Regions from separate parts of the Streptomyces sp. NPDC050546 genome, predicted to be linked through region 3. Evidence: riboswitches for the same ligand, from Rfam matches in the RefSeq annotation. Region 3 holds a riboswitch; each other region holds the start of a gene.
What was found. A riboswitch is a leader RNA that binds a small molecule or an ion and turns the genes downstream of it on or off. The one in region 3 is predicted to bind cobalamin.

Region 1 (7,241 bases), on a different contig from region 3:
TGCGGGGTCGAGGGCGGAGGTCGGCTCGTCCAGGACGAGGACGCTGGGGTGCGGGGTGAGGACCGAGCCGATGGCGACGCGCTGCTGCTGGCCGCCGGAGAGGGTGGCGATGGGGCGGCTCCGCAGGTCGGCCAGGCCGAGGAGGTCGAGGGTCTCCTCGACGCGGCGGCGCATCACGTCCGGGGCGAGGCCCAGCGACTCCATGCCGTAGGCGAGTTCGTCCTCGACGGTGTCGGTGACGAAGTGGGCGAGCGGGTCCTGGCCCACCGTGCCGACGACGTCGGCGAGTTCGCGCGGCTTGTGCGTGCGGGTGTCGCGGCCGGCCACCGTGACCCTGCCCCGCAGGGTGCCGCCGGTGAAGTGCGGCACGAGGCCGCTGACCGCGCCCAGGACGGTGGACTTGCCGACGCCGGAGGGACCGGCCAGGAGGACGAGTTCGCCCTCGGGGACCTCGAAGTCGATGCCCTGGACGGTGGGTTCGGAGGCACCGTCGTAGGTGACGGAGACATCCTCGAAGCGGATCACGACGGTTCCTTGGGCTCGGGGGCGACGAACGCGGGCAGCAGGCCGAAGAGGATCGCCGCCGCGGGCCAGACCGGGAGCGTGGGGGCCACGAGCGGCACCACGCCGGGGTGCAGGGCCGCGGGGTCACGGACCGAGGCGAGCACGAGCAGCGCGGCGACCGCCACGCCGGAGGCGACCACCAGCAGCGCGCGCAGGTCCCAGCGGTCCGGGCGGTACCGGGTGCGCAGCGAGCGCCGGCCGCCGAGCCGCAGACCCGCGAGAGCGGCGGCGAGGCCGACGAGCAGGACCGGGAAGCCGTAGGTGGCGCCCTCGGCGGTGAGTAGCCCGTACGTTCCCGCGCAGACGCCGAGCAGGCCGCCGAGGGTGAGGGCGGCGGTGGTACGGCGTACGGCGGGCGGGACCTGTGCGGTACGGCCGTAGCCGCGGGCGTCCATCGCGGCGGCCAGGGACACCGAGCGCTCCAACGCGCCCTCCAGGACCGGGAGGCCCACCTGAAGCAGGCCCCGGAGGCCCTTGTCCGGGCGGCCGCGCAGCCGGCGGGCGGCGCGCAGGCGCTGGACGTCGGCGATGAGGTTCGGCGCGAACGTGAGGGCGACGACGACCGCGACCCCCATCTCGTACAGGGCGCCCGGGAGGGACTTGAGGAGGCGGGAGGGATTGGCGAGGGCGTTCGCGGCGCCGACGCAGACGAGCAGGGCGGCCAGTCTCAGACCGTCGTACAACGCGAAGGTGAGGGCCTCGGCCGTGACCTCGCCGCCCAGGCGGATGCCCTGGGCCCAGTCGGGGAGGGGCACCTCGGGGAGGGTGACGAGGGTGTGGGTGCCGGGGATGGGGGAGCCGAGGACGATCGCGAAGAGAAGCCGGATGACCAGGACGGCGAGGGCGAGTTTGACGAAGGCGCCGTAGGAACGGGACCAGGGGGTCGGGGGGCGGCAGGTCGCCACGACGTAGGCGGATACCGCGATGAGGAGGCAGAGGAGCAGGGGGTTGGTGGTGCGGGTGGCCGCGGTGCCGAGGGAGAGGGACCAGAGCCACCAGGCGCCGGGGTGCAGAGGGGCCCGGGGCCGGCGCGGGGGGTGGGAGGGCACGTCGCTGAGCCGGTCCGCGCTGCTAAGCCTGGTCACGCCGCCGTACCTGCCAGATCGCCGCCGCCCCCAGTGCCGTCACCACGGCGATGCCCGCCAGCAGGCCCAGGGACGGGCCGCTGTCGTCGGACGTGTCCTTCCTCGCAGCCGGGGTCGACTCCCGGGAGCTCGCCACCTGCTCTCCGCAGCCCTTCTCCGGGTAGCCCGCGATCGCACACAGCAGGGCGTTCGTGTCGTAGCGCAGGGGCTTGGCGACCGTCGCGAGGGCCTCAGCCGTGGTCGCGTCGGGGGAGACGCGGGCGCAGGCCGTCCGGGCGGGGGGCGGGGTCTCGCCCTGGGGGGCGTCCGCCTTGGTGCCGGGGTCGATGACGAGCGCCACCCGCTTCTTCCCGTCCTGCGCGGGGGTCTTCGCGCAGATGGTCCTGAAGTCGGCCGTGCCGCGCGGCCGGGCCGCCTCGGCGGAGTCCTCGCTCACCGCGAAGCGGAAGCCCTGGACGTCGCCGTCGGAGGGGCGGGCCATGGACGGGCCCTGGGTGGCGTAGACCCAGCGGTCGCCTTCGCGGTCCCAGAACGACCAGTACCGGTAGCCGGCGGCCTGGGCCTGGCCCGCGCCCGCGATCAGCAGGAGCGAGGCCAGGAGGAGGAGAACGGCCCGGCCGATCACGACTGCTGCTTCTTCTTGCGGCCGGTGAAGAGGAAGCCGATGCCGATACCGGCGACGAGGCAGACCCCGACGTACCACCAGACGCCGAAGAAGTCCGACCCCGAGTCGTCCTTCTCGTCGGCCGCCGAGGTCTTTTCGGGGGCCTGCGGGGCCGGGCCCGTCGCGTTGAGCTGCTTCACCAGGTCCGTGCCGCCGAAGTCACGCGGGTTCGCGCCCGTCGCCTGCGCGGCGAAGATCAGCTGGGCGTAGGCGGCCGGGCCGCCCTGCTCGGCCCAGCCGGCGGAGTTCTTCTCCAGCCACCGCACGGACTTCCCGGCCTGCGCGGCCTCGCCCTGCGCGGCGAGTGCCACGACCGCGTCGGCGGTGTTGCCGTGGTCGGGCTGGGGGTCCGCGCCGGCGAGGGCGGAGGTGAGGTGGTCGTCGCCCTTGGCGAGGGTCTGCGTGAGGTACGCGGCCCCGTTGTCGGCGGCCTGTCGCGGTGTGGCCGGATCCGCGCATGTGGCGTCGGACTTCTTCCCGGCCTCCACCACCATGCCCTTGCCCAGGGCGCCGAGGACACCGGCCGCCGTGGCGTCCGCGTTGGCGGTCAGCTCGCCCTTCTTGTCCGGCTGGAACGCGAAGGCGCCGTCGTCGTCCCCACCGCAGGGGAGGGCGAGCTTCAGCAGGGCGTCGTCGGGCGACTTCCCGCCCTTCTCGACCTGGTCCGGCTTCTCACCGGCGGCGGCGAGCGCGCCGACGATGACCGACGTGGAGTTGGTGTCGCTGGCGCCGCCGGGCGCGTAGCCCCAGCCGCCGTCCTTGTTCTGGACGGACTTCAGCCAGCCGACGGCCTTGTCCGTGACGGCGTCCTGTCCGCCGAGGGCGGCGAGCGCCTGGACGGCGGCGGCCGTGGCGTTGGTGTCGAGCATGGTCTTGGCGTCGCACGCGGCGGCGGGGTCGGGCCGGTACGCGGCGAACCCGCCGTCCTCGCACTGCTGCCGGACCAGCCACTCGACGGACTTGGCGGCCGGCTTCTCACCCACCGTGTCCTGGGCCAGCAGGGCGAGCGACTGGCGCCAGACGCCGTCGAACTTGGGGTCCTTGTCGCCGTACAGGGCGGAGGGGAACGCCTGGGACGGAGTCGGTGACGGTGCGGCGGCGGCCGGCGTGGCGGCGCCGATCACGGTGGCGGCGGCCAGGACGGCGGCGCTGCGGCGGACGTTCATGATCGGCGGGTGCCTCTCCCTGTGAGGGAGCCGGGCAGCACGGGACACCCCGGCGGCTCGGCTCCGTATACCTCGACGGTGCCGTGCACCGGCGGGCGCCGGGCACATGAGCCGGTCACGATCCGTACGGGGCGATCCGGCTCACCGCCTGCCTCGGCGGGCGGTTCACGGTTGCGGGTCAGCGCCGGAATTACACCGGCTTCTCCCTGTACGGGTGATGACGACCCGCCTACTGTACCCGGAAGTAGCAAAACGGCCGAGAGTACCTTCGCCCCATGCCGACCACACCGCCCGGAAGACTCCTCGGCTCGGGCCGCCGTGCCGATGTGTACGAGATCGACGAGATGTGGGTGCTGCGCCGCGAACGGGAGGGCGGGGGAGACGCGGCGGCGGAGGGCGCGGTGATGGAGCACGTGCGCGCCCACGGCTATCCGGTGCCCCGCGTCCGCCCGACCGGCTCGCGCACCGACCTGGTGATGGAACGGCTCTCCGGCCCGACCATGCTCCAGGCCTGCCTGGCGGGCACGCTGGAGGTGGCGGAGGCCGGTTCGATCCTGGCCGGGCTCCTGCGCGACCTGCACACCGTCCCCGCCCTGCACTCCACCGACCCGGTGGCCCGCGTCCTCCATCTGGACCTCCACCCGGAGAACGTGATGATCACGCCCGAGGGGCCGCGCGTCATCGACTGGTCCAACACGGAGGAGGGCGACCCGGGGCTGGACTGGGCGGCCTCGGCGGTGGTCCTCGCCCAGGCAGCGGTCTCCGGCGACCCCCTGGCCACGGCCGCCCGCACCATGCTGGCCGCCCTCCTCGCCGACCCGTCCCCGCTCACACGGCCCGCCCTGACGGAGGCCCGGAGCCGCCGCGCCTCCAATCCGACGATGAGTCCGGAGGAGGTCGAACTGCTGGACACGGCCGAGGAGTTGATCCTGTCCCTGAGGTAAACCGGTTAACGTGAAGCTCCACGACCACACGCAGGAGCGTCCATGACTGAGCAGGTGGAGAACTCCGAGCAGGAGCCGCTCTCCAAGATCGACACCTCGGTTCCGCACTCGGCGCGGATCTGGAACTACTGGCTGGGCGGGAAGGACAACTACGAAGTCGACCGTGTGGCCGGTGACGCCTTCCGCGAGATCTTCCCCGGGATCGAGACCGGGGCGCGCGCCGCCCGCTACTTCCTCGCCCGCGCCGTTCGCCATCTCGCCGCTGAAGAGGGCATCCGCCAGTTCCTGGACATCGGCACCGGGCTGCCCAACGTGGACAACACCCACCAGATCGCCCAGCGGGTGGCCCCGGAGAGCCGGATCGTCTACGTCGACAACGACCCGCTGGTGCTGGCCCACGCCCGCGCGTTGCTCACCAGCACACCGGAAGGCGTCACCAACTACGTCGACGCCGACCTGCGCAAGCCGAGCACGATCGTCCGGGAAGCCGGCAAGACGCTGGACTTCGACCAGCCCGTCGCGCTCATGCTGATGGGCATCCTCGGCCACATCGAGGACCACGACGAGGCGCGCGAGATCGTGCGGCAGCTGGTGGACGCGCTGCCTTCCGGCAGCTATCTGGTGCAGTACGACTCCACCGACACCAGCGAGGACTACCTCCGGGCCATCGGGCAGTACAACGACGGCGGCTCGATCCCGTACATCCTGCGCAGCCCCGAGCAGATCGCCCGCTACTTCGACGGTTTGGAGCTGCTGGAGCCGGGCGTCACGTCCTGCTCGCGCTGGCGTCCCGACGCCGAGGCCCTGGGCCTGCCGGCGGAGGTGCACCAGTACGGCGGTGTCGCCCTCAAGCGCTGAACCCCGGACAGGCCTCGCTCAGGTCTCCTGGAGTATGCGGTGCAGGATGGTCGGAGTCTCGTCCGGTGACTCGGCTTCGACCACCAGCCGGTTCATGGCGTCCCAGTAGCGCTCGATGTCGGCCGCCTTGTCGGGATAGAGCGCGGTGGTGAGCTGCTCCAGGTAGACCACGTCGGGCAACTGGCCACCGGGCAGCCGCAGAATGGTGACCGGACCGCCCTCCGCGGCATGGCCGCCGGAGAGGAACGGCAGGATCTGGACGGTGACCTGCGGAAGCCGGCAGACCTCGATGAGATGCCTGAGCTGGGCACGCATCACCTCCGGCCCGCCCACCGGGCGCCGCAGCGCCGCCTCGTCGATCACGGCCCAGAGCTGGGCCGCGCCCGGCTGCCGGTGCAGGATCCGCTGCCGGGTCATCCGCAGCGCCACCCGGCGGTCGATCTCCCGCGCCTCGGCGTCGGTGTGGGCGAGCCGGACGGCGGCACGCGCGTAGTCGGGGGTCTGGAGCAGTTCGGGGACGCGCTGTATCTGGAAGCAGCGGATGACGCTCGCGGCTTGCTCGGCACCGAGGTAGCTCTGCGTCCAGGAGGGCACCACGTCGCTGTAGTACTGCCACCAGGCGTGGGTGTTGGCCTGTTCGGCCAGCGCCAGCAAGGTCGCGCGTTCGGCCTCGTCCGTGACGCCGTAGTGCGTGAGCAGGTCGGCGACGTCGCGCAGTTTGAACCCGTGGCGGCCCGCCTCCATGCGGCTGATCTTGGAGGGCGAGGCACGGATGACGTCCCCCGCCTCCGCCCTGCCGATGCCTCGCGCGTCCCGCAGCCTGCGCAGCCGGGCGCCCAGCGCCAGCCGGGGGACCATGGGCCCGGCGGATCTCCCGTCCAGGACTCCGCTGAAGGGCGACGTTCGAGCGGCCTCATCGGTGCCCATGGGCATATCTCCTTGCGGTGGTACGCAACGCCGCACGCGTGGGGGCGACACGGCTCGTTCATCCTAGAGGCCCTGCCCTGACCCCATCCCGCTTATGCCGAAGGCGAGTTCGTCCGCGGTGTGGGACCGCCGAAGGGCAGGTGAAGACTCCGGGAAGCGAGCAGCCAGGGTCCGTCGGTCCGCCGGAACTCGTCCTCGTAGTGCCCGACCTGGACCGGCGGCCCGGCCGGGACCGTACCGCCGTCGTAGCCGTCGACGCGGTACGTGGTGAAGTAGGAGATCGCCCTGGCGGTGTCGGGGGACTCCACGGTGACCAGGACGTTGGACATCATGCGGCGGGAGAGCCGGTCGGCGGGGCGGGAGCCGAAGTACGTGCGCAGGGCGTCGCGCCCCCTGACCAGCCGCCCGTCCTGCGGCCACTGCCAGACGCCGTCCTCGGTGAACAACTCGGCCACGGAGGAGGGGTCGCCCAGGTCGAGCCGGTGGACGAAGCCGAGGATCAGACGCTCGCAGGCGCGTTCGGCGAGGAGGCGCTCGATGGGGTCCATGGGCTTGGTTCTAGCACCCTGCCCGGATGCTCTCGCAGGCGCCTACACGGCCACGTATGTCACCGGCTCGCTCCCCGGTACCGCTTCCGCCCGGCCCAGTTTGACCAGGCGGCGCAGATGGGCCTCGGCCTCGGAGACCGCGATGTTGCGGGAGCCGTACGGGATCTGGTCCCAGGGGCGGTTCCACTCCATGCGTTCGGCGAGCTGCCAGGGCGTGAGGGGCTCGGCGAGGAGGGCTTGCAGGGCGGTGAGGCGGGCCTCGTGGTGGTCGAGCAGTTCGCGTACGCGGGCGGCGGCGTCCGGGAAGGGGTGCTGGTGGGCCGGGAGCACCTCGGCGGGGGCGAGACGGCCCACGCGTTCGAGGCTGTCGAGGTAGTCGCCGAGAGGGTCGGTCACGGTGGCGTCGTCGGGATCCTCGTAGAGGCCGATGTGCGGGGTGATCCCGGGCAGCAGGTGGTCGCCGGAGAACAGGCGGCCGTGGCCCG
Region 2 (7,241 bases), on a different contig from region 3:
ACCAGGGCATGCTCATCTCCTCCGGGTCGCGGACCTCGACGGGCTTCAGCGAGGCGGGGTCCAGGGCCTCCGGGTACCGGGCGAAGACGCGCTCCACATAGCGGTGTCCGGTGTCGGCGCCGATCACCAGGTGCAGCCGGTCGGGGTGGCGGCGGGCCTCGTACATCGCGGCCAGATACCCGGCACCGGTGGACAGCCCGGCGAAGACGGCGTGTTCGCGCAGCAGGCTGACCGCGCCGGACATGGCGTGTGTGAAGTCCATCCAGTGCACGGTGTCGTAGAGGTGGTGGCGGACGTTGTCGAAGACGATCGACGACCCGATGCCCGCGATGATCGCCTCGGGGTCGTGATGGTCCTGGCTGCCGAAGGTGACGCTGCCGAACGGCTGCACGCCGACCAGCCGCACCGACGGCTCCGTCTCCCTGAGACGCTCCACGAGGCCGCCCGTCGAGGCGCCGGAGCCCACCCCGCCGACGACGGTCAGCGGGGTTCCGGGAAACGCCTCGGCTATCCGGTCGGCGACCTCGTGGTAGCCGAGGCAGTGGATGTCGTCGTGGTACTGGCGCATCCAGTGGCAGTCGGGGCGCTCGGCGAGGATCTCGCGCACCCGCCGGACCCGTAACTCCTGGTCGAGCTTGAGGTTCCGGGACGGTTCGACCTGCTCGACACTCGCGCCGAGGATCTCCAGCTGGGCGCGGGTGGTGGCGTCGACGGTGGTGGACGCCACGATGTGGCACCGCATGCCGTGGCGGTGACAGGCCAGCGCGAGGGCGTAGGCGTAGATGCCGCTGGAGCTGTCGATCAGGGTCTGGCCCGGCCGGACCGTACCCCGGTCGAGTAATCGGCGCACGGCGGCGAGCGCCGAGTAGATCTTCATCGACTCGAACCGGAGCAGCACGAGCTGGTCGGTGAGCCGGACCAGGTCGGGAACCTTCAGGGCGTCGGCGATATGGGGGTGGATCACCCGTAGCCTCCTTGGGCGAAAGTGCACTGGTGGCCGAGCGAGCGGAAGAACGCGGACAGTTCGGATCTGACGCGGGAGTCCGGGCGGCGGACGAAGAGATAGCCGGTCAGACAGCCCGTGTGCGCGACGAAGACACCGTCGGCACCGAACCGCTCCCGGTGGCCCAGCACCCGGTCGAACGTCGTCTTGGGCAGCACCTCCTGGGACAGCACGGCACTGGTGGTCGCCGCCCGCGCCACGGCGGCCGCGTCGCCGCAGGCGAAGCCCTTCAGCAGGTCGGTCAGGCACCGCTCGTACTCCTCGCCGCGGCGCCGGTAGTGCGCGAGGAGCAGCGAGGTCACGGCGGCGGTGTCCACCGTGCCCGGCTCGATCACATAGGCGGTGTGGAAGCCGATGTCCGTGCCCAGCCGCCGCACCACCCGGTGCCGGCCGCTCAGATGCAGCGCGAACTCGTCGAGGAAGACGCTGTCCGACCGTTCGATCGCCGCCAGGACGCCGAGCACCACGTCGGTGTCGCAGGGCAGCGAGAAGATCCCCGACAGACAGCGCAGGGTCGCCACGATGTCCGCCGTCGAGCTGGCCATCCCGACGCCCACCCGCAGATCGGAGTGCGCGGTCCAGCTTCCCGGCGGCAGGGACGACAGGCCGTGGTGTTCCAGGAAGAGCCGGGCCGCCGTCAGGGACTTCTCCCCGAGCGGAAGGGGCCGCGCCGCCCCTGGCGTGAAGTGCACCCAGGAGTGGCGTTCCACGGGGAACGACACCACCGCGATGTCCGGATCGGGGCCCGCCCGCAGCGGCCCCTGGTACAGCTCGCCGAGCGTGCCGTGACAGACACCGGACACGACACCACTCACGTGCTTTCCTCCGTCCGCCGACCCAGTCCTCGAGGTCACCGTGCACAGCCCGCGTGACGCGCGGGCGCGGTGGCAGGTCTTCGGACTCGTGGGCCGGCGTGCGCTCCCACTCACCGCTGCGGGACAGTCCCGGATTCCCACCGGGTTCCCCTGCGACTGCGCGCCTCAGCGTAGGGAGGGCCACAGGGGATGGAAAGGGTGCCTCCGGGGCCCCGACGGGTACCGGCCGTCCCTCTGGCCGGATTGCCTCTCGGTAACCCATCTCCCCTCGGTGAGACTGTGCTCGATGCTGGTGAACCCGAGGTCCGACGAGAACGGGACGACCGTCCCGAGACCCGGCGCCGAGCGCGTCGCCCTGCGCGGAGATCTCCGCTCCGCGCTGCCCGACGCCGGTGCGGCGGTCGTGGTCACGGCAGCGGTGTTCGCGCTGCTGTGGGCGCGCATGGAGTCGGGCACCTCCGACACGGTCGCGGTCATGCCGTTCATGGACGATCCCGGCACCTACTGGATGTACCTGCTGAGCCAGGCGTTCGGCTGGTCGGGCCTGTTGTGGGCGTGGGGCACGGTCATGCTGGGGCTGCTGCTGTCGGGGCCGGGCCCCGGCCGGCTGCCGGTCTCCCGGCAGGTCCTGGAACGCTGGCACCGCACCACCAGCCTGACCACGATGGCCCTGATGTTCGCGCACGCCCTGATGTTCGCGGCGGAACTCGTTCGCTACGAGGCGCAGTTGGGGTGGGCCGAGCGGCTGTGGGCCGGCTTCGCGGACACCTTCGTGCCCGGCTGGTACGACTCCGGGACCGGCCGCATCGCCATCCCCCTCGGCCAGGGCGCCCTGTACCTGGCGATCCCCCTGGGCCTGCTCTTCTACGTCCGGCACCGCATCGGCGCGAACACCTGGCGCCGCCTGCACCGGTCCGTGATCGTCGTGTACGTCCTCAGCGTCTGGCACACCCTGCTCTACGGCACCAACGTCTGGTACGGCGAGTGGCCGCGCACCGTGCTGTGGCTGCTGCAACTGCCCGTCGCCGCCCTGCTGGTGCTGCGCCTGCTGCGGCCGGCCCGGCGGTCCGAACGCCTGGCCGCGCCCGGTGCGCGCACGGGCGTGACCTGGCCGGCCTGGACGGCACGGGCGGTGGGACGGATCGCCGCCGGGGCCGTCGTCGTAGGGCTCCTCGCCGTGGTGGCCTCCGGCCGGGACGGTGGCCGCGAACGCCCGGCCGAACCGCCGGCTACGCAGCCGCACGCCCACGAGACGGACTGAGGCCGCGCACCGGCCGCATGCGAGGATGATCGGCGAACAAGGCGACGGCGGAACGAGGAAGCCGGTGTTAATCCGGCGCGGTCCCGCCACTGTGACCGGCCCTAGGGGGCTTCTGATGGATCTCCGCGGCGTCGCGACGCCCGGCACGCACTCTCGCCGCACCGGCCAAAAGGCCTAGTAGCTCCGCTACGAGGCCTTCCGCCCGGCACGCCGAGAGCACGCACCGAACGCCGCTCCTTCTTCCGCGGAGATCCATCAGAAGCCCCCTACGCCGGGAGCCAGGAGACTCACGCGGTCGCCTCCTCGACGAACCACCGGGGCGGATCTCCCCGGAGAGAGGACAGGTGCGGCATGTCCGCAACCCCGGCCGGAGGGGTTCCGTGCCGCGTCGTCGTCTGCCGGGACTGCTGCTGCGGCACCGGCAAGGTGACCGGCGTCGACCACACGGCACAGACCGAGCGGCTGCGCGAGGCGGCGCCCGTGCGGGTCTCCGAGTGCCTCGACGTCTGCGACCAGGCCAACGTCATCGTCGTACAGCCGTCCGCCGCGGGGCGTGCCGCCGGGGCCCGGCCGGTGTGGCTCGGGCTGGTCAACGACCCGGCCGCGACCGAGGACATCGTCTCCTGGGTCCGCGAGGGCGGCCCCGGTATCGCCCCCCTGCCCGACATCCTCGGCCTGTACGCCTTCAGCCCGCTCGCGAAACGCCGCGCGGGCAGTTCCTGACCCGGGCGCTGCGCAGGGCCGGAGGCCTCAGGACTCGTCGGCCGGCACGCACAGCACGGGGACGTTCGAGAGGTGCAGCAGCTTGTGGGGGGTCGAGCCCAGCAGGGCCCCGCGCACCGGGCTCTCGCCCCATGTGCCCACCACGATCACCCTGGCGTCATGGCGTGCCGCGGCGTCGATCAGCGCCTGTGCGGGCCGCTCGTCGATGAGTTCGACCGTGCTGGGCACGCCGGCCTCGTCGGCGACGCGGACGGCATGACCGAGCACGGTGCTCCCGGCCTCGCGGACGGCCTTCTGATGGGCGCCGTACTCCTCGCCCGTGACGCCGGGTGCCGCGGCGCCGTAGACGATCACCAGGGGTTCGCCGTACGCGGCCGCCACCTCGATCGCGACCCGCAGCGCGCGCAGGGCGCCCGGGGACTCGTCGTAGCCGAGGACCACCGACATCTTCAGGACTCCTTGCCGTGGACGAGATCGGGGTCGACCGTGCTCGGGCGCTCCGACCAGAACGCGGGGGCCGTCAGCCGCCAGACGACCATGATGATCACGCCCGCGACGGCGACGCCGATACCGATGACGAGCGGCGGGCCGAGCCCGAACCAGGAGCTGCCGCTGTAGGAGTTGGCCGGGTCGGCCATGTCCTGGACCGACTCCACCAGCAGCCACGCCAGCAGCCCGGCGCCGATCAGCGGGCCGAGGCCGATCAGGAGGAAGTCCCGGACGCTCCTGGTCAGCTCGCGTCGGTAGTAGACGGCGCAGGCGAGGCCGGTGAGCGCGTAGTAGAACGCGATCAGCAGGGACAGCGCCGTCAGGGAGTCGAAGAGGGCGTTCTCGCTGGCGTGGTAGAGGACGAGGTACCAGACGATGGCGATGCCGGCGACCCACCAGGTGCTCACGTCCGGGGTGCGGAACCGGGGGTTGATGTGCCCGAAGTGCTTCGGCAGGGCGTACCGGCGGGCCATGGACAGTCCGGTGCGGGACGCCGGGATGATCGTCGTCTGCGTGGACGCCAGCGCCGACGTCGAGACCGCCAGCAGTACGACCCAGTCCCAGCCGCCCATCGCCTCTTCGGCGAGCAGCGCGAAGATGAACTCCTCCTCGGCGGCGTTCTCGGCGAGGTAGGCCGTTCCGGCGTAGGCGACGACCGCGAAGGCGACAGCGAGGTAGGTCACCAGCAGCAGCACCGTCGACCAGATGGCCGCCTTGCCGGGCGCGGTGGCCGAGTCCTCCACCTCCTCGGTGAGGTTGACCGCCGACTCCCAGCCCCAGTAGATGAAGACGCCCAGCAGCAGGGCGCCGGTCAGCGACGCCCCGCCGGCCCCGAAGGGGTCGAGCCAGCTGAACTCGGGTTCGATGGATTCGAGGGTGCCGGTGTCGGCGTAGACGCGGTACAGCGCCACCACGGCGAAGGCGAGCAGGCAGACGACCTGCGCCAGGATGAGGACGTTCTGCACCTTGGCCGACACCTCGGTGCCGATCACACAGATGGCCGTCATCACCACGATGAGCAGCACGGTGAGCAACTGGCGCACGACGTCGTTGTCCGCCCAGCTGTCCAGGCCCACGGCGAGCAGGAAGAAGGTCACGGCGACATCCGCCAGCGACCCGACGACCAGGACGCCCGTCATCGCGATGGCCCAGCCGCCGAGCCAGCCCGCCCACGGTCCCATGGCCCTGGTGACCCAGGAGAAGGTCGTGCCGCAGTCCTGGTCGACCTTGTTGAGGTAGTAGAACGCCGACGCGATCAGCAGCATCGGCACGAACGAGGCGATCATCACCCCGGGGGCGTAGATGCCCACCAGGGCGACGATCGGGCCGATGACCGCCGCGACCGAGTACGCCGGTGAGGTCGCGTTGAGCCCGATGACCAGCGCGTCGAGGAACCCGATCGCATTGGGCTTCAGGCTCGCGGACGGTGGCGGGCCCGCGTCCGCAATGTCCTTGGCCATGCTCCCTCACTCCCGTTGTGCGTGGATCCATACAACAGGCAGGCGTGAGGCATTTTTGTGATTGACGGCCTTTTAGATGGTTTATGTCGCTTTACGGCCCCGTACCAGCAGACGCAGGAAGTACGGCGTGCCGATCACCGCCGTCATCAGTCCGGCGCCCAACTGGGCCGGGGCGATGACGGTCCGGCCGAGCAGATCCGCCGTACAGACGAGCGCGGCCCCGAGCAGGACGGCGACCGGCACCACCCGTACATGCCGCCGGCCGACGAGGGCACGCGCCGCGTGCGGCGCCACGAGACCCACGAAGCCGATGGTCCCGGCCGAGGCGACGGCGGTCCCGGCCAGCAGGACGCTCACCACCAGGAAACCGAGCCTGGCCCCGGACAGCCCGAGGCCGAGCAGCCGCGGGGTGTCCTCGTCCAGGGAGACGAGATCCAGCTCGGTGCGCCGCGCGACCGCGACGGCCAGGCCCAGCGCCAGCACGAGCGCGACGGGTACGACGTCCGGCATGGTCCGCCCGTACGTCGAACCGGACAGCCAGGTCAGCGCCTTGGTGGCGTTGAACGGGTCGGTGAGCACGATGAGCAGACTGATCAGGGCCGTGGAGCCGGCGGCCATGCCGATCCCGACGAGGACCAGCCGGTTCTGCCGGTAGCCGCCCCGGGCCGCGAGCCCGAAGACGATGGCGGAGGACAGCGCGGCGCCCCCGAACGCGGCACCCGCGATGCCCCAGGTGCCGGCGGCGGGCACGGTCGTCACCAGCAGCACGGCGCCCAGCGCGGCACCGCCGGAGACGCCCAGAACCCCGGGCTCCGCGAGCGGGTTGCGGGTCACGGCCTGCACGAGCGTGCCGGCCAGGGCGAGCGACGCGCCCGCGCACAGGGCGGCGAGCACCCGCGGCACCCGGGTGTCCAGCACGAAGGAGACGGCCTGACCGGCCCGCCCCTGCGCCCAGTTCGCGACATCGCCGAGCAGGAGTTTGCTGTCGCCGAGCAGGACACCGGCCAGCGTGACACCCACGACCACGGCGGCCAGGACGCCCACCGTGACCAGGAACGCCGTCCGGCTGGGGATGCGCAGCCGGTCCGGCGCGTCGGCGCCCGCCGTGTCCCGCAGTCGCAGGGCGGTCACCACCAGGAACACGGCACCGACCAGGCTGGTGACGATGCCGGTGGGCACGGCGACCGCCCGGTCCGCGGGGACGAGGGCCCGCAGCAGCACGTCCGACCCGAGCACCAGCGCGGCACCGGTGAGCCCGGCCACCGGCAGGGCCGCGCGGGAGCGGACGAAGCCACGGAACCGGCGGGCGAGCGGACGCACCAGGGCGGGGGCGCAGAGCCCGACGTAGCCGATGGGCCCGGCGAGGGTGACGGCCGCCGCCGACAGCAGCGCCGCCAGCACGACCACCGTGACACGGGTGGCGTGGACCGGCACGCCAAGACCGCGCGCCGCGTCGTCCCCGAGGGCGAGCGCGTCGACCCGCCGTGCGA
Region 3 (7,241 bases):
CGGCCGAGCTGACCAGCGCGGCCGTGAGCAGGGCCGTGACACACAGCAGCACCAGGCGGGTGCGGGCCACGGACACCCCGAGCGCGGCCGCCGCGTCCTGCCCGAAGGCGAAGGCGTCGAGGGTACGGGCGTACGACAGGCACACCACCAGCGCCACGGCCAGGACGGCGAAGCACAGCCACACATCGGTCCAGCCGGCGCCGCCGAGCGAGCCCAGGAGCCAGAACAGCACGCCCCGGGTCGTCTCGGCGTCGGCGGCGGTCAGTACGACGAACGAGGTCAGCGCGGAGAAGAGCTGCATGGCGGCGACGCCCGCGAGGACGACCCGGTCGGTGGTGTCGCCGAGGGTGTGGCTGAGCAGCAGGACCAGCGCGAAGGAAACCAGGGCTCCGAGGAACGCGCCCGCGGACACCGAGACGACACCGCCACCCACGCCCAGCACGACGATGACGACCGCGCCGGTGGAGGCGCCCGAGGACACCCCGAGCACGAACGGGTCGGCCAGCGGGTTGCGCAGCAGCGACTGCATCACCGCTCCGCACACGGCGAGGCCGGCCCCGCAGACGGCCGCGAGCAGGGTGCGCGGCAGCCGCAGCTGCCAGACGATGCCGTCCCGGATCGGCGTCAGGTCGGAGCTGCCGATCCCGAGGTGGGAGGCGACGACGGACCAGACGTCCCCGACCCGGATGTCGGCCGGTCCGATGGTGATCGCCAGGGCCACGGAGACCATCAGCAGCAGGGCGCCCGCGACACCGAGCGCCGGTCCGCGGAGGGTCACTTCACGAGCCCGAACTCACGCAGTCCGGCCGCGACCTTCTCCACGCCCTCGACCGTGCGGATGGTCGGGTTCATGGCCTGCCCGCTGAGCAGCACGTACCGCTTGTTCTTGACGGCGTCCATGTTCTTGGTGGCCGGGTTGGACTCCAGGAAGGCGATCTTGCGCTTCGCCGACTCGGCGGTCTCCGAGTCGCGGGTCAGATCGCCGATGACCAGGACGTCGGGGTTGCGGTCGGCGACCGTCTCCCAGTTGACCTGCGGCCATTCCTCGTGCGTGTCGTCGAAGACGTTCTTGGCGCCGAGGGCGCGGGTCATGATGCCGGGCGCTCCGCAGCAGCCCGCCAGGTAGGGCGACTCGGAGTTGGCGAACCAGTACATCAGGGAGACGTCGGAGGCGTCGACGCCCCGCGTGGCCTTCTTCATCCGCTGCTGGAGGGAGGCCACGAGCTTGTCACCGCGGTCCTTGACTCCGAACACGGTGGCGAGGTCCCGCACCTCGCCGTAGACGGCGTCGATGTCCAGCGGCTTGTCGCGCTTGCCGTCGCCGCCGCCCGAGTTGTCCTTGCCGGCGCAGTCGGACGGGGAGACGTAGGTGGGCACGCCGAGCTTCTCGAACTGGTCGCGGGTGGCGACGCCGCCCTTGCCGAGGGTGGAGACGAAGGACGCGGCGACGAAATCGGGCTCGGAGTCCAGGACCCGTTCGAAGGAGGGGTTGTTCTCGGCGATGCGCGGCACCTTGGCGTTGGCCTTCTCCAGCCCCTTCATCACGGGGTCGGTCCAGGTGGCCGTGCCGGCTATCCGGTCGGCGAGGCCGAGGGAGAGCAGGATCTCGGTGGTGCCCTGGTTGAGGGAGACGGCGTGCTTGGGCGCCTTGTCGACCCGGACCTTCCGGCCGCAGTTGTCGAGCGTGACGGCGGCCTTCGTGGCGGTGGGCTTCGAGTCCCCGCAGCCGGTCATGAGCAGGGAGCAGGCCGCGAGCAGGACGGCGGCACGGGCGGGTCGGGCGAGGGGCAAGGAAACCAGTCCTCAGACGTCGAGGGCCCGATCGCGGAGCCCGGTCGTACGGTGCTCCCCCACCGCCGGCCGGCCGCGGGGGCCGCCAGCAGGTCTTCGGACTCGGGTTCACCCGGTGCGGGGCGCCTTCCCGTACGACGTCCAGCCGTACAGTGGCCGCGGCCCCGCCCGTCCCCCTCACCGCTGCGCGTCAGTTCCGGATTCGCACCGGATTCCCTGACCCACGTACATGGGTTCGACTGGCCTCGGCAAGCTATCACGGAGGGTTCGGGGGAATCACAGCGCACCCTGCCTCGTTGCCCGGACAGCAGCTTTTCCACGACTGACGAGGAGGCCGCCGGTGTACGGCGACGACGCAACGGTCCGCAGGATCCTCACCGAGCTCGGCGACACCTGGGCCGTGGTGGGCCTGTCGTCGAACCGGCAGCGCGCGGCGTACGGCGTCGCCGCCGTGCTCCAGCGGTACGGCAAGCGCGTCGTGCCCGTGCACCCCAAGGCGGAGACCGTGCACGGCGAGCAGGGGTACGCGAGTCTGGCGGACATCCCCTTCGACGTGGACGTCGTGGACGTGTTCGTGAACAGCGACCTCGCCGGAGCGGTCGCGGACGAGGCGGTCGCGAAGGGCGCGGGGGCGGTGTGGTTCCAGCTCGGTGTCGTCGACGAGGCGGCGTACGACCGCACCCGGGCCGCCGGTCTGGAGATGGTGATGGACCGCTGCCCGGCGATCGAGATCCCGCGGGTCGGGTAAGGGTCACGACCGTCGCGCCCCCTCCATAATGAGCGCATGACCCACGCCTCCCCGCCCGCGGACACAGGCTCCCCCGGACGTTTCCCGGTCGTCGTCGTGGGCGCCGGTCCCGCCGGGCTGACCGTCGGCAACATCCTGCGGGCCGCCGATGTGGACTGCCTGGTGCTGGAGACCGAGACCCGGGAGTTCATCGAACAGCGGCCCCGGGCCGGGGTCATCGAGGAGTGGGCCGTACGCGGCCTGGAGAAGCGGGGCCTCGCCCGGAACCTGCTGGACCGCGCGGAGCTGCACACCGCGTGCGAGTTCCGCTTCGACGGGGAGCGGTACCGGTTCCACTACGGCGAGATGACGGGCAGTCATCACTTCGTCTACCCGCAGCCGTTGCTGGTGACGGACCTGGTGCGCGAGTACGCCGATGTGCGGGGCGGTGAGATCCGCTTCGGAGTCCGGGACGTGGAGCTGCGCGACCTGGACACCGACCGGCCGTCCGTGTCGTACACCTGCCCGGAGACGGGTGAACAGCGGGTCGTGCACTGCGATTTCGTCGCCGGCTGCGACGGGGCGCGCGGAGTGACGCGGGCCGCGCTGCCCCCGGAGCGGGTCCGGGTCGCACGGCACGACTACGGCATCGGCTGGCTGGCGCTGCTCGCCGAGGCCCCGCCGTCCGCCGACTGTGTGCTGTTCGGCTGTCACGAGAACGGCTTCGCGGGCCAGATGCCCCGCAGCCCGGAGGTGACCCGCTACTACCTCCAGTGCCCGCCTGGGGACGACCCGGAGAACTGGCCGCACGAGCGCGTCTGGGCGGAGCTGCGGCAGCGGCTCGGGGCCGCCGGTGTGCCGCCGCTGACGGAGGGGCGGCTGATCGAGAAGCGCGTGCTGGACATGCACGACTACGTGGTCGAGCCGATGGTGCACGGTCGGCTCCATCTCGCGGGCGACGCGGCGCATCTGGTCGCCCCCATCGCGGCCAAGGGCATGAACCTCGCCCTGCACGACGCCTTCCTGCTCGGTGACGCCCTGGTGGCGCGCCTGACCACGGGTGACGACAGCGGTCTGGCCGGCTATGCGCAGGCGTGCCTGCGGCGCGTGTGGGACTACCAGGAGTTCTCGCAGTGGCTGTCCGAGGTGTACCACGGCACGGCGTCGGGCGACCCGTTCCGCGCGGGCACCACGCTCGCCCGGCTGCGCCGCCTGTTCACCTCGCCCGTGGCGGCCGCGGCCTTCGCCGAGCAGTATCTGGGGACGGCCGCGCGGTACTGACTCAGTCGTGCGGGGGGCGGTCGCTGAGGCGGTGGTCGGCCACGTTCAGTGCCTCGTCCACGAGCCGGCGCAGATGGCCGTCGCGGAGTGAGTAGATCACGCGGCGGCCTTCTTTGCGGGTGTCCACCAGGCCCGCGAGACGCAACCGCGCCAGGTGCTGACTGACGGCGGGCCGGGCCGCCCCGCACGCCTCGGTGAGGGTCGTGACGTCGGCCTCTTCCCTGGTCAGTGCGTGCAGCAGGGCGAGCCTGGTGCGGTCGCCCAGAAGGGCGAGGAGTTCGGCGGCGAGCGCGAACTGTTCCTCGCCGGGGCTGCGCGGGTGCGCACCGTGCGCAGGTGACAGGTGCATGCGTGCGCTCATACGCACATAATGACCCTGTGGGCGTGTGCACGTCCACTCCCGCGCACCGGAAGGGGACGCACGTGAGCGACCGGCACCAGCACACCCACCCGCACGGCCACGGACACAGGCACGGCATTCGCCACCGCCTGGCCCACCTCCTCACCCCGCATTCCCACGAGACGGCCGACAAGGTCGACTCCGCCCTGGAGTCCTCGGCCCGGGGGATGCGGGCGCTGTGGGTCTCGCTCGCCGTGCTGGGCGTGACAGCTCTGGCCCAGGCGCTCGTGGTGGCCGTCTCCGGCTCGGTGGCGCTGCTCGGGGACACCGTGCACAACACCGCGGACGCCCTGACCGCGGTACCGCTCGGGATCGCCTTCGTGCTGGGCCGCCGCGCGGCCACCCGCCGGTTCACCTACGGCTACGGGCGGGCCGAGGACCTGGCGGGGCTCGTGATCGTGCTGACGATCGCCGCGTCCGCCGCCTTCGCGGGATGGACCGCGATCGACCGCCTCCTCGACCCGCGCCCGGTCCAGCACGTCCCGGCGGTCGCCGTGGCGGCCCTCGTCGGGTTCGCGGGCAACGAGTGGGTGGCCCGCTACCGCATCCGCGTCGGCCGCGCGATCGGCTCGGCCGCGCTGGTCGCCGACGGGCTGCACGCCCGCACCGACGGCTTCACCTCACTGGCCGTGCTGCTGGGCGCCGGCGGCTCGGCCCTGGGCTGGCAACTGGCGGACCCGATCGTGGGGCTGGCGATCACGGCGGCGATCGCGCTGGTGCTGCGGGACGCGGCACGGGAGGTGTTCCGGCGGGTGATGGACGCGGTCGACTCGGCCCTGGTGGACCGGGCCGAAGCCGCCCTGACCGAGGTCCCCGGGGTGCGCGCGGTGGGCGAACTGCGGCTGCGCTGGATCGGGCACCGGCTGCGCGCCGAGGTCGCGGTCGTGGTGGACGGCACCGTGACGGTCCGCGAGGCCCACCGCATCGCCGTCGACGCCGAGCACGCGCTGCTGCACGCCGTGCCCCGCCTCACCGCCGCCCTGGTCCACGCCGACCCGGCACCGGTCCCGGGCGAGGCCGACCCGCATCTCGTACTGGCCCACCACACGCCGGCGTAGCTCAGGAGACCCCGAGCCCCTCCAGCACCACGGCCCCCGGCAGTTCCGCGAACGCCTTGCCCGGGACCAGCAGTTTGCCGCGCCGCCGGCCGCTGCCGACCAGCACGTACGGCAGGTCGACGACGGCCGCGTCCACCAGCACGGGCCAGCCGTCCGGCAGTCCGAGCGGGGTGATGCCGCCGTACTCCATGCCGGACTCGCCGGTCGCCGTGTCCATACCGGCGAACGAGGCCTTGCGGGCGCCCAGTTGACGGCGCACGACGCCGTTCACGTCGACCCGGGTGGTGGACAGTACGACGCACGCGGCGAGTGTGGTCTCGCCGGCGCGCTTGCCCGCCACCACCACGCAGTTCGCGGACCGTTCCAGCAGGTCCCGTCCGTAGTGCTCCACGAAGACGGCGGTGTCGGCCCACTCCGGGTCGGTGTCGACGTAGACGATCTGGTCGGCGGGGACACTGCCCGGCCAGTGACGTACGGCGTCGGCGACGGGGCGGGTGAGTTCGTCCAGGCAGGCGGGGGCCGGACGGGCGTCGTCGAAGTGTCCGATGGGTGCGCGCATGGCCGCACGCTAACAACAGCGGACCGCCTCCCGCCGGGCGTCTCAGGACACGGGCGGCACCGAGACAGCCATGATCATCTGCATCGGCACCTCGCCGGTGTTGCCGTACACGTGCGGGACGTTGGCCTCGAAGTGGACACTCGAGCCCGCGGGCACGCGGTACTCGACACCGTCGGCGGTGAGCGTCAGCTCCCCGGCCGTGACATGCAGCAGTTCGGTCGTGCCGGCGGGGTGCGGGTCCGAGGGGCTGCTCTCGCCCGGCATGAGCCGCCAGTCCCACATCTCCAGCGGGCCGGGCGCCTCGGTGCCCGCGAGCAGCCGGTTGTAGCTGCCGGCCTCGGTGTGCCACAGCCGTACGGTCTGCTCGGCGGGGACGATGTGGACGTTCGGGCCCTTCTCGTAGTCGAGCAGGGTGGTGATGCTGATGCCGAGCGCGTCGCCGATCTTGACGACGGTGCCGAGGCTGGGGTTGGTGCGGGCCTGCTCGATCTGGATGAGCATGCCGCGGCTGACGCCCGCCCGGGCGGCGAGCACGTCCAGGGTGAAGCCGCGCACCGCGCGCCAGTGCTTGACGCTGCGCGCCAGGGACTGGGTCAGCAGCTCGAGGTCCGACACATTCCATCCAATATTTTGCATTACACAGTGCAGCGGATTGCACTACGGTGTGGTTGACCAACTCGTTCACTGAACTGTACTGCGAGGCTTCCGCACCATGACAGCGCTCTTCGCCCTGGCCACCAGCCTGCTGTGGGGGCTGGCCGACTTCGGCGGCGGGCTGCTGACCCGGCGCACGCCCGCGCTGACGGTGGTCGTGGTCTCGCAGTCGATCGCGGTGATCGTGCTCGGCGCGGTCGTGGTGGCGACCGGCGGCTGGAGCGAGGCGGGGCCGCGGCTGTGGTTCGCCGTGGCGGCCGGACTCGTCGGGCCGGTGGCGATGCTCGCCTTCTACAAGGCGCTCGCGCTGGGCCCGATGGGCGTGGTCTCACCGCTGGGTTCGATCGGCGTGGCCGTGCCGGTCGGCGTCGGCCTGCTGCTGGGCGAGCGCCCCGGCCTGCTCCAGTTCGTCGGCATCCTGGTCGCCGTAGCCGGTGTCTGTCTCGCCGGCGGACCTCAGTTCCGCGGCGCCCCGGTCCAGCGTCAGGCCATCGCCCTGACCCTCCTCGCGGCGTTCGGCTTCGGCGCGGTGATGGCCCTGATCGCCGAGGCGTCGACCACACTCACGGGACTCTTCCTCGCGCTGTTCGTGCAGCGGGTGACGAACGTGACCGCCGGAGGAATCGCGCTGCTGGTGTCGGTGCGGCGCGGCTCACCGGCCCTCCCCGCGGACGGCTTCCCCTGGGCCTCGCTGCCCGCGCTCGCCTTCGTCGGCCTCGCGGACGTCGCCGCGAACGGCACCTACTCGATCGCCGCCCAGCACGGCCCGGT

Region 1: linked by a shared signal. The riboswitch ahead of ACIBK5_RS14810 (prenyltransferase/squalene oxidase repeat-containing protein) and the one ahead of ACIBK5_RS38350 (ABC transporter substrate-binding protein) in region 3 are both predicted to bind cobalamin.
Region 2: linked by a shared signal. The riboswitch ahead of ACIBK5_RS35205 ((2Fe-2S) ferredoxin domain-containing protein) and the one ahead of ACIBK5_RS38350 (ABC transporter substrate-binding protein) in region 3 are both predicted to bind cobalamin.

What each region holds. Positions count from the first base shown of each region.
Region 1 is NZ_JBITGX010000005.1:228,999-236,239, reverse strand. It holds gene ACIBK5_RS14825 (ABC transporter ATP-binding protein) at 1-525, opposite strand, end outside; gene ACIBK5_RS14820 (energy-coupling factor transporter transmembrane component T) at 522-1,613, opposite strand; gene ACIBK5_RS14815 (SCO2322 family protein) at 1,636-2,274, opposite strand; gene ACIBK5_RS14810 (prenyltransferase/squalene oxidase repeat-containing protein) at 2,271-3,479, opposite strand; cobalamin riboswitch at 3,592-3,736, opposite strand; gene ACIBK5_RS14805 (phosphotransferase) at 3,755-4,423, shown strand; gene ACIBK5_RS14800 (SAM-dependent methyltransferase) at 4,466-5,281, shown strand; gene ACIBK5_RS14795 (helix-turn-helix domain-containing protein) at 5,300-6,208, opposite strand; gene ACIBK5_RS14790 (nuclear transport factor 2 family protein) at 6,301-6,756, opposite strand; gene ACIBK5_RS14785 (MBL fold metallo-hydrolase) at 6,799-7,241, opposite strand, start outside.
Region 2 is NZ_JBITGX010000018.1:99,704-106,944, forward strand. It holds gene ACIBK5_RS35190 (cysteine synthase family protein) at 1-964, opposite strand, end outside; gene ACIBK5_RS35195 (hypothetical protein) at 961-1,818, opposite strand; cobalamin riboswitch at 1,872-2,018, opposite strand; gene ACIBK5_RS35200 (ferric reductase-like transmembrane domain-containing protein) at 2,105-3,079, shown strand; cobalamin riboswitch at 3,131-3,368, shown strand; gene ACIBK5_RS35205 ((2Fe-2S) ferredoxin domain-containing protein) at 3,431-3,802, shown strand; gene ACIBK5_RS35210 (universal stress protein) at 3,830-4,249, opposite strand; gene ACIBK5_RS35215 (APC family permease) at 4,252-5,751, opposite strand; gene ACIBK5_RS35220 (iron ABC transporter permease) at 5,833-7,241, opposite strand, start outside.
Region 3 is NZ_JBITGX010000022.1:95,922-103,162, forward strand. It holds gene ACIBK5_RS38345 (FecCD family ABC transporter permease) at 1-730, opposite strand, end outside; gene ACIBK5_RS38350 (ABC transporter substrate-binding protein) at 775-1,734, opposite strand; cobalamin riboswitch at 1,861-2,050, opposite strand; gene ACIBK5_RS38355 (CoA-binding protein) at 2,132-2,539, shown strand; gene ACIBK5_RS38360 (4-hydroxybenzoate 3-monooxygenase) at 2,576-3,799, shown strand; gene ACIBK5_RS38365 (ArsR/SmtB family transcription factor) at 3,801-4,160, opposite strand; gene ACIBK5_RS38370 (cation diffusion facilitator family transporter) at 4,223-5,257, shown strand; gene ACIBK5_RS38375 (YbaK/EbsC family protein) at 5,259-5,816, opposite strand; gene ACIBK5_RS38380 (helix-turn-helix domain-containing protein) at 5,859-6,431, opposite strand; gene ACIBK5_RS38385 (DMT family transporter) at 6,529-7,241, shown strand, end outside.